Methanococcus voltae PS: one gene and its partner. The protein of the gene in region 1 binds, or shares a complex with, the protein of each later gene. Links are inferred from orthologs where the notes say so. Each region holds a gene or a part of one and is shown in the gene's direction. Other genes may lie near its edges.

Region 1 (6,126 bases):
ATTATATAAAAATATAAATTACCACTATATTAATGTTAGATAATATGGATAACAAGTTTATAATTATCCTATAATATTCTATAATATTCTATAATATTCTATAATATTTTATAGTATTCTATAGTATTCTATAGTATTTTATAATCATAGTTTATACTTATTATTATATTCTGTATTTTATATATTCATAAGTACATATTGTAATTAAATATTCTTAACTACATATCCCTAATTACTTAATTTAAAATTAAAAAATTAAAAAGACTTATTAATAGATTAGAAGGTGGAAAAATGCCTAAAATGGTATTATTGCCCAAATTAACAATGTCCTTAGGGGGCTACATTAGAGAAACAGTACAACCTTACGAAGAAGGTGAAGCTGAAGCTTTCCCTTATCAAAATGTTATAGTCGGAAACCCATTAGATGAGCCAGTTAAGATTGATGTACCGGCTTATGATGACGAATGGGTTGAAAGACATAAGGATTTAGGATTAATCGTAGTTCCAATTAGTACCGAAGATGACTTTGTTGGTATTTTTAAGATGGTACAAAATAAGGTTAAAACTACTCAATAATAAAAAGGAAATATAATTAAAAGATTAGAAATAAGAAATACTATAAATTAAAAAAAGAATAAATAAATAATAAAATAATAATAAAATAATAATAATAAAATAAATAAAAAAGAATCAAATCAAAATCTGATGCCTTGGTGAAAATGTGATAAAAGGTGTATTATTTGACCTTGACGACACGCTTTATAATTCTTCAGAATTCGCTCGAAGGGCACGGAAAGAAGCTTTAAAAGCAATGATGGACGCAGGATTACATAATTCAGAAGAAGAAGCTGAAAAAGTTCTTAATCGTATAATATTACAAAAAGGTTCTAATTATAGTATGCACTTCAATGACTTGGTAAAGGCTTTAAAAGGAGACCATGACCCAAAAATAATTGCTACAGGAATTATCACCTATCACAATGTTAAGTTTTCATTATTGCGACCATTTCCGGATACAATAAGTTCTTTAATTAAATTAAAGAGCAAGGGTTTAAAATTGGGCATATTAACTGATGGAGTCACCTTAAAACAATGGGAAAAATTGATAAGATTGTCAATTTGTCCATTTTTTGACGAAGTTATAACTTCAGAAGAATTCGGACTTGGAAAACCTTATCCTGAATTTTTCGAACACGGACTATCTAAAATGAATTTAAAACCTGAAGAAGTTGTTTATATTGGAGATAGGGAGGATAGAGACATAATACCTGCTAAATCTTTGGGTATGAAAACCGTTAGAATATACCAGGGTAAATACAGCGATATAAAAGAAACTAGTGCGAATTATTCAATAAATAGTCTTTCGGAACTACCTGATTTATTGGAGAATATGTAATTAAATCTATAACTTTAAAATTAATCTTAAATTATAACTTTTTTATATTAGGTTATTTATGTTAGGTTAACTCACACATGTTTAAAATTATATTTTTTTTATTAAGTTTACCAAAATTTTCATAGAATTTTATAATAAATTACTTGCAATTTTATTGAATGATGTAACCATTATGTATTAACATTATAATAAGCGTTAATCACTCTTAAATTTCATTAATACTCTTAAAATCTTTTTATTTTAAAAATTTTATTTTTAAGAACGCTTAAAAATAATGTTAGCCTACCTCATACTCATATATATAGTTTTCGACTTGAATTTAGAAGAATTATTTATATAGTGTACGGTACTATATGTATATGACTCACACGAGATGAAAGTATGCCAGAACATATATTGTCAGGGATTAAATCGATAGTAGCGCTAAATTTAAGAAAAGAAGGTAAATTACAACGTGAAATTGCCGACTATCTTGATATGGATCGCTCAATCGTTTCCCATTATTTGCATGGTAGGTATCCCTCCAAGAAAGTAATTGAAGTTTCTGAAAAGATTGTTAAATTACCAATGGAGTTAAGCATACCCATAATAAGTTCATTGAGTGATAATAAACAACTTACTAAGAAATTAATCAATTCTTTGTACAATATTGCTATTATCTACAAATCAAATGCTTGTATTGGTTGCGGAAAGTGTTTAGAGTGTCCTTATGACGCAGTAAGCACTAACGATAATATCGGTATTTCTATAGACCACGAAGCATGCGTTTTGTGTGGCGATTGTATTGATGAATGCCCTGTTTCAGCAATACGGTTCAAAAGTACGGGAGAACCAAAATTTGAGTTAATTTCCCAAGATTTTGAATAGTCATATAGTTCGTGATTGATTTGTTTTGAGATATAATTTATATGGATTATATCAATTATGGTAAATATGTTGTAAGATTGTAGATACCTAACTATTAATCGTAAAGATTAATATCTAAATAATTCATAAATATTATTATGAGATTATCATCTGAATTAAAATTAAATAATTTATATATACGTATATAAATTCATGGATATATCATAACTGTTGACCAATATTACTACGGTAAATTAATATATTTTTAAAATTTGCATTATTAATATTTTTTATGACATCAAATATTAATAAAATACCAATAAAATACCAATAAAATACCAATATCCGAATATCAATAAAATATCTTTATAATCATATAACCCACAAAATACAATTTTAATATTTTTATTATGATAAATTAGCTAAATACGTATAAACTATGTAAAATACCGTTAGTTAACAATTCGTAATACTTATTCGTTGTAGTTATACATATGGATGGAGGCATATAATGAAAAATGTTATTAAAGACCAAAATGACGGCGTCATCCAAATCAAAAGAGAGGGCGTTGAAAGCAGAATCTTAAAATGGGAAGATTGTGTTTGTGTTGGTTGCGGAATTTGTAGCGAAATTTGCCCAACAAAAGCTATAGATATGGGACCTTTAGGTGCTATCTTCAAAGGAGACATCGAAGCTGATAAATTAGATATCTCTGAAAAATGTGTATTATGTGGTATGTGTGCTTGTGCTTGTCCATTTGATGCAATGAACTTGTCAATCAACGGCAAATCAATTAAAGAAATGGAACAATACCCAAAAATAAAAAGAGACATCAAATTAAACCAAGACAAGTGTGTATTATGCGAACAATGTGAAATCGTATGTCCACAATGTGCTATCGAAGTTGAAAGAGAACTTCCTGAAAGAAAAACACTCGTTTTAGGTGAAATTAGCTTTAATGATAAGTGTGTATTATGTGGTATCTGCGCAGAATACTGTCCTGCAGACGCTATTAAATTAATACCAAACGATTTAAACTCAAAAACCTTAAAACCATACAAAGAAATCGTTGTAGATACTGACGCTTGTGTATACTGTAAAGTATGTGAAAAAGCTTGTCCACACAATGCTATCGAAGCAATCTGTTACAAGTGTCCATTAGCAAACAGAATCCCAAAACCAGAAATCTATAAAGAAATCAAAGGACAAACGAACATCGATAAAGATTTATGTGTAACTTGTGGATGGTGTGCTAACATCTGTCCAAAAGACGCTATCGAAGTTCAAAAGCCTTTCGAAGGAGAATTAATTGTTAACGAAAAAGCTTGTAACGCTTGTGGTGCATGTATATCAGTATGTCCATGTAACGCTTTAGTATTCCCTAAATCAGACAAGCAAGGAGAAATTCCTCCAAGAGTTGAAGTTAACCAAGATGTATGTGTATTATGTGGAGCTTGTACACACGCTTGTCCAGTAAGTGCATTGGATGTTAAGAGAACAAAAATAAACATGACTGATGCAAAAGCACCAGCTTGGGAAAAAGCATTCTCAAAATTAGTAAAATAATTTGATAAAATAAAGCTTTTAACTAACATGTTAAACTAATTTATTTGATTATTCAGATTTAAGAGAATAAACAAGTATGGGTAGTCATACACCCTAAAATATACGTAATACATAAAGGTGATTAAATGTACAGTCTTAAAGTGTACCCTGAAAGATGCCACGGTTGTGGAAACTGTGTTGTAGCTTGCCCTGTAAACGCACAAGACGCTGATGTATTCGGTGGCAAAGGTCCAAGTAGTGATGAAAAATTGATAATGAGAATTGAAAATGGGGTAGTAACCGTTTTAAAACCTGAATTATGCGGTGGTTGCGGTGCTTGTATTGAAGCTTGCCCTGTTGATGCAATAGAACTTGAAATTATTAAAAAATAAATAATTAACAATTAATCAATAACTAACTAAAATAAGTTAATAAAATAAAAATTTAATTTTTGAATTATAGCGGTGTAATTCATAAATTAATTATTAACATATTTCATAATCCTTAAAATATCAAAAATAAGTAAAACTAATTCAACTAAAACTTTATTAAATAAGATTTAAGCTTAAAATAATAATAATAATAATAATAATAATAATCCTAATAAAATACTAATCATAAAAAATTTGGTTAATGAGTAACGGATATTAGCCGAATAGGTGATGATATGAAATTCATGCTAAATACGGGTAGAACCATATGGCAAGGTGAAGCCATAGAAGCAGGCAAAAATTTGGAACTTTACAAAAATGCTGCGGCAGTTTGCTACATGAATGCTGGTGATATGCTAAAATTAGGTGTTAGAGACGGTGACACTATTGAAGTTACATCAGAATATGGTAACGTTGTAGTAAGTGTAATAACAACCAAAGAAGAAGCCCCTGCAGGAATGATATTTATACCAATGGGACCTTGGGCAAATAGAATTGTACTACCAGATACAGAAAGTACGGCAATGCCATCATACAAAGGACCTATTGCGGTAGATGTTGAAAAAACCGATAAAAAAGTTTTAATAATGACTGAATTGATGAGACAATCATACCTCGAATAAATTTTGATAATTAGTTAATAATTATTTGATAGTTATTCGATAATTAATTAATAATTAGTTAATAAGTAGTTAATAAAGTACAGTAGTTTCATTAAAAAGTTTCATTAAAAAGTAACATATCATTAATTGACTATAAAAATCAAACAATTCAAAAAGATATCAACTAAATGACCTTAAATTATTAATTACATCTATAATCAAAGTATTCAAAATATTCAAAATATTAAGAAATGCAATAAATACAATAAATTTGAATATTATAAAAATATTCAAGGGTGATTTCATGGAATACATTATTAAAAATGGTACCGTATACGACCCTACAAATAAAGTAGATGGCGAAAAAATGGATATCTGTATCAAAGATGGTAGAGTTGTGGAAAAAGTTTCCAACAACGCTATTGTACTTGATGCAAATAATAAAATCATAATGCCTGGTGGTGTTGACTCACACAGTCACATTGCAGGAGCTAAGGTAAATACAGGTAGGACATTAAGACCTGAAGACAGTAAAAAAGACGTATGGCATAAAGAGGGCTTAAGAAAAGGCTCAGGATTCTCAGTGCCTTCAACATACAAAACAGGATATCAATACTCAGGTATGGGTTATACAACAGTTATTGAAGCAGCTATGCCTCCATTAATTGCAAGACACACTCACGAAGAGTTTGTTGACTTACCTCAAATTGATAAAGCAGCTATGCCTCTATTCGGTAACAACTGGATGGTTTTAGAGTACTTAAAAAACGGCGATTTAAATATGTGTGCTGCTTACGTAGCTTGGCTTTTAAAAGCTACAAGAGGATTTGCAATTAAAATCGTTAACCCTGGAGGAACTGAAGCCTGGGGTTGGGGTAAAAACGTTCACGGTTTAGATGACGAAATCCCTTACTTTGGAATCACACCAAGAGACGTTGTAAGAGGTTTAGCACAAGTAAACGAAATGTTAGGTCTTCCACACTCAATCCACGTGCACCCTAATAACTTAGGTCACCCTGGAAACTGGGAAACTACCCTCGATACGATGGATTGTGTAAAAGATATTAAAGCAAAACCTAAACACGGTAAAAGAGATACCGTTTACTACAATACGCACGTACAATTCCACTCTTACGGCGGTACAAGCTGGAAAGACTGTGTAAGTAAAGGTGTAGAAGTAGCGGAATATGTAAACAAGCATGACCACTTAATGGTCGATATTGGACAAATTACACTCGACGAAACAACCACAATGACCGCAGATGGGCCAATGGAATACGATTTGCACATGACCAATGGTTTAAA
Region 2 (4,826 bases), on another replicon or contig:
ACCATTTAGCAAGTGCTAAAGCGGTTGACAATGTATTCGGTGTAAAAATACCTGAAACAGCAAATATGCTCAGAAATTTAATGCAACAAGCTTCAAACGTGCACAGCCACGCTTTACACTTTGGTATGCTTGCTTCTCCAGATTTAATGTTCCCAACTACAGATGACGCTTTAAAAAGAAACCTTTTAGGCGTTGCTGGGGAAAATATGGATATGATAAAGGATTCAATCGCAATGAGAAAAGTAGGTCAAACTATTGTCCAAAAAGTGGGCGGTAGGGCAATCCACCCTGTAACCGCGATAGTAGGCGGACAGTCAAAACCTTTAACTGAAGAAGAAAGAGACGAACTTTTAACATTATCTGATAATCTTGTTGAAACAGCTGAAAGAACATTGAATGTCGGAAAAGAAATGGTTGAAAACTTAAAAGAAAAAGATTTAATGAATCTTGGCTATTTTGAATCATACCACATGGGTTTAGTAAATAATGGCGCTCAGGATATTTACGAAGGAAATATTAGAGTTGTAAACTCAGAAGGTAAAATTGAATACGAATTCGACCCTGCAGAGTATGCAAACTATATTACTGAAGGAGTAAGACCTTATTCATACTTAAAATTCCCTTACTTAACTGAAAAAGGAGAAGGGGAAGGAAAAGGCGCTTATAGAGTTAACACACTTTCAAGATTGAATGTATGCGACAAAATGCCTACGCCAATCGCTCAAAAATACTATGAAGAATTTGTTAAAACCTATGGAAAACCTGCACATCAACCTATGTTATTCCACTACGCGAGATTAATCGAATTATTGTCAAGCTCAGAATTAATAAGAAAATTCTTAGAAGACGATAAAATCGTTGATACAGACGTTAGAGCTGAAGTTGACCCTAAAAATATTACTGGTGAAGGTGTTGGCTGTGTTGAAGCTCCTAGAGGTACATTAATACACCACTTTAAAACCGACGATAGAGGAATTATTAACGACACTAATTTAGTTGTAGCTACCGTTCAAAATAACCCTGCTATGGACATTGGAGTTCAAAAAGTTGCTGAAAAATACATTAAAACACCGGAAGATGCAAAACCTCACATTTTAAACCACATGGAAATGGTTATTAGAGCTTACGACCCTTGTTTATCCTGTGCAACACATACCATCGGTGAAGAACCTAAAATGTTATCCATGGACGTTTGCCAGGGCGGAAAATTAATTAAAACATTGTAATTAATCCTTGATTTGGATAAAATTATAATAAGAACCGTATAATAAGAATTGAATAATACATTTACATAATAGGGGATGTTTATGAATAATTTAAATTCAGAAAATATGTGTAATTGCTGTAATTCAGCTAATTCATGTGGCGGAACAAATGGTATCAGTTGGGACAGAGAGAAATGTGAATATTGTGGTCCTTGTGCGATAAAATGCCCAAATGATGCTATAATGGTTGTAAACCCAAAAGGTCTTGAATTACCTTCTAGAGCTAAAACTGAAAGAGCAAACGAATTTAAAATGTGCGATTTATGTGGAACTTGCGTATCTGCATGCCCAACAGAAGCTTTGCAAATGGGAAAAATTGTACACAATGAAAAAGAATACGATAGGATTGAATTTACACCGAGTCTCTGTGATAGTTGCGGTGCTTGTGTTGAAATCTGTCCACAAAACGTATTAAAATTAAATGAAGAGTATAAACTCAAAGGATTTTGTGTAATGTGTCTTAAATGTATAGACGCTTGTGACAAAACCAAAAAGAACGCTTTATCATTAAAATAATTTTTTTGATAAATGTAGGTATTAGGAAAATTAATATATTTATTAGTATATTTAATATGTAAAATTAAGATATTATATTAAAAAATACCAAATTAACTTAAGATATTACCATTCCTATCTTTAAATTAAAAATAAGTATAAAATAATTATAAAATAATTATAAAATAAGTAAAAATAAGTAAAAATAACCATTAAAATTAATTATATAGCCAAAATATCGGTGATATTATGGAAGAACCAAGAATTGGAGTTTATGTTTGCCATTGCGGTGTTAACATAGGCGGAGTTGTAGACTGCGAAAACGTAGCTAAAACTGCCGAAGGACTCGAAAACGTAGTAATTGCAAGAGACTACAAGTATATGTGTGCAGACCCTGGACAAGAAATGATTAAAAAAGATATCAAAGAATTAGGGTTAAATAGAGTTATTGTAGCAGCTTGCTCACCAAGACTTCACGAACCTACCTTTAGAAGATGTGTTGCAGAAGCTGGTTTAAACCCATTTTTATTTGAGTTCGCTAACATTAGAGAACACTGTTCATGGGTTCATATGAAAGATAAAGAAAAAGCTACCGAAAAAGCGAACGACCTTGTAAGAATGGCAGTAGCGAAATCAAGAGGCTTAGAGCCATTGGACTATCTTAATGTACCAGTGACTAAAAGAGCACTAGTTATCGGTGCAGGAGTTGCAGGTATCCAGGCAGCTCTTGATTTAGGTGACGCAGGTTTTGAAACAATTGTTGTAGAAAAAACCCCATCAGTTGGGGGTAGAATGGCGCAACTCGATAAAACATTCCCTACAAACGATTGTTCAATTTGTATCCTTGCTCCTAAGATGGTGGATGTTGCAAAACACCCTAACATCAAATTGTACTCGTACTCTGAAGTAAAAGAAGTAAAAGGTTATATCGGTAACTTCACAGTGAAAATTGAGAAAAAGCCAAGATACTTAAGCGAAGAAAAATGTACTGGTTGCGGTTCTTGTGCCGAAGTATGTCCTATTAGCGTTCCAAACGAATTTGATATGGGGCTTGGAATGAGAAAGGCAATTTACCAACCATTCCCACAAGCGGTGCCTGCAAAATATACCATTGATATGGAACACTGTATAGATTGTGGTCTTTGTTCAAGAGTTTGTGGCCCTCAAGCAATTGATTATAATCAAAAACCAGAAATCATTGAAGCTGAAGTAGGCTCAATTATTAATGCTACAGGTTACGACCCATACGACCCAACTGAAAAAGAAGAATACGGTTACGGTGTTTACCCTAACGTTGTGACAGCGATGGAATTGGAAAGAATGATTAATGCGTCCGGCCCTACAATGGGTAAGGTAATTAGACCTAGCGATGGTCAAAAACCAAAAAGAATCGCATTTATTCAATGTGTTGGTTCAAGGGATGCTAAAACAGGTCACAGATACTGTTCAAACGTTTGTTGTATGTATGCAATGAAAAACTCACAATTAATCAAAGAAAAATCACCTGAAACCGATATCGATATCTACTACATGGATATAAGGGCATTCGGTAAAGCATACGAAGAATTCTACGAAAGAAGTGCAAAACAATATGGTATTCAATTTATTAGGGGAAGACCTGCTCAAGTATTCCAAGAAGTTGGTAGCGATAATCCAATGATTAGGGCTGAAGATACACTTTTAGGTGAAATATCAGAAAAAGAGTACGATTTAGTAGTCCTCTCAGTTGGTATGGTGCCTTCAGAAAGTGCGGATGACATCCAAAAATTACTTGGCATTTCAAGAAGTGCGGACAGATTCTTCTTGGAAGCACACCCTAAATTAAGACCTGTAGATACTGCAACAGACGGTGTTTACCTAGCGGGTGCTTGTCAAGGTCCTAAAGATATTCCCGCGTCAGTTGCACAAGGTTCAGCGGCTGCTTCGAGAGCTTCAATCCCACTAGCTCAGGGAGAAGTTCAAATCGAACCTATCGTTGTAACCATCGATAGTGAAGTTTGTGGAGCTTGTGGTATTTGTGTACAACAATGCCCTTACGGTGCACCAAGATTTGTTGAAAAAGACGGTAAAATGGCTGTAGAAGTAATTTCTGCACTTTGTAAAGGTTGCGGTACTTGTGCGGCAGGTTGTCCGAGTGGAGCTCTTGAGCAATCTCACTTTAAAACAGGGCAAATTTACAGTCAAATTGAAGGAGCTTTTAAAGATTCATTCTAATTATTAATTAATTTATTATTTAATTTATTAATTTATTAATATTAAAATTAATACTCCTTCCTATTAATTTGTAAAATTTCAAAAAATAATTATTTTTATTTTTATTTTTATTATTTTTATTATTTTTATTAGTATTTTTATTTAATTAGTAACCTAATTCGATTAATCGTCTAAGGTAAATAGCAAATCTTTTCCTACACTCGGGACAGTGTTTTACATAGAGCAAATAGTGTATAACGTTTCCACGGTTTGCTTTTTTCTGCAAAATATCTTTTGGCAAGTGTTTTATATGAGGCGATACATCTTCTAAATCTGACTTATGGTTGTAACCCCTACTAATCATTTCTTTTGCTATTTCGTCATGCCGTTCCTTTATGGTGTCAACTTCAACCTGGTCATACTCTACGTGCTTTGTTATCTGCCTTTTACGTTTTAAAGAGCCTAAAAGCATATGGCTCTCCACATGAGCACTTCCAAGATGTTTTTGACACAAAGCTACCGCGGGATAGTGAGGAAATTGATTGACCATAATTACACCTTGTAATATCGTTAAAATCGTAATTATACAGTAGCTATTAATATTTAGTCTTGTATTAATATATCTACAATAATGTATATATATTATAAGATTTCTATAGTTAAATATTAATAAAAATATGATAAAAATCAATGGTGTTTAAAATGAACCCTATAACGAAAATCTCGGGTATGGATAATTTCCGAAATATGAATGCAAATGACCTGAATGATAATATAAATAATATAAATAGTTTAAATTCAGAAATTGTTGTTTTATTCCAGTGGTGGCACTAATCGCTGTGTAATTTGTTAGCGAACGCTATAGTTCGATAA

The links.
Region 2: the proteins of fwdF (region 1) and M2325_RS07895 are in contact, whole or in part, in a cryo-EM structure (PDB 7BKB), measured with the Methanospirillum hungatei proteins. The link is inferred for Methanococcus voltae PS from one-to-one orthologs. Residues at the interface, in WP_011448819.1 of Methanospirillum hungatei: Ser2, Thr3, Leu4, Phe5, Pro6, Lys7, Tyr8, Gln21, Leu23, Leu24, Gln25, Gln26, Asn28, Pro48, Glu49, Thr76, Cys78, Ser79, Tyr80, Cys81, Pro104, Ile105, Lys108, Glu109, Gly110, Thr353, Leu355; in WP_011448822.1 of Methanospirillum hungatei: Ala269, Val270, Pro272, Val273, Ile274, Lys275, Pro276, Met281, Gly282, Met283, Ala284, Pro285, Asp306, Ser307, Cys308, Val309, Lys310, Cys311, Leu313, Phe349, Pro350, Ile351, Glu352, Tyr359, Lys360, Asp363, Val365, Ile366, Asn367, Glu370.

What each region holds. Positions count from the first base shown.
Region 1 is NZ_JANUCQ010000001.1:531,951-538,076, forward strand. What follows is about bases 1,824-4,781. They hold fwdF (tungsten-dependent formylmethanofuran dehydrogenase subunit FwdF), read left to right. Parts: upstream 1,824-2,753; coding sequence 2,754-3,809; downstream 3,810-4,781. Other genes in these bases: M2325_RS02525 (4Fe-4S dicluster domain-containing protein), read left to right, coding at 1,824-2,263; M2325_RS02535 (4Fe-4S binding protein), read left to right, coding at 3,935-4,180; fwdD (tungsten-dependent formylmethanofuran dehydrogenase subunit FwdD), read left to right, coding at 4,456-4,781. In the rest of the region: M2325_RS02515 (energy-converting hydrogenase B subunit P), read left to right, coding at 292-576; M2325_RS02520 (TIGR02253 family HAD-type hydrolase), read left to right, coding at 722-1,396; more of M2325_RS02525, read left to right, coding at 1,778-1,823; more of fwdD, read left to right, coding at 4,782-4,842; tungsten-dependent formylmethanofuran dehydrogenase subunit FwdA, read left to right, coding at 5,126-6,126.
Region 2 is NZ_JANUCQ010000005.1:68,204-73,029, forward strand. What follows is about bases 1,564-4,491. They hold M2325_RS07895 (CoB--CoM heterodisulfide reductase iron-sulfur subunit A family protein), read left to right. Parts: upstream 1,564-2,009; coding sequence 2,010-3,974; downstream 3,975-4,491. Other genes in these bases: M2325_RS07900 (pyrimidine dimer DNA glycosylase/endonuclease V), read right to left, coding at 4,120-4,491. In the rest of the region: M2325_RS07885 (Ni/Fe hydrogenase subunit alpha), read left to right, coding at 1-1,226; more of M2325_RS07900, read right to left, coding at 4,492-4,503; M2325_RS07905 (hypothetical protein), read left to right, coding at 4,656-4,787. UniProt on the Methanocaldococcus jannaschii protein: Part of a complex that catalyzes the reversible reduction of CoM-S-S-CoB to the thiol-coenzymes H-S-CoM (coenzyme M) and H-S-CoB (coenzyme B).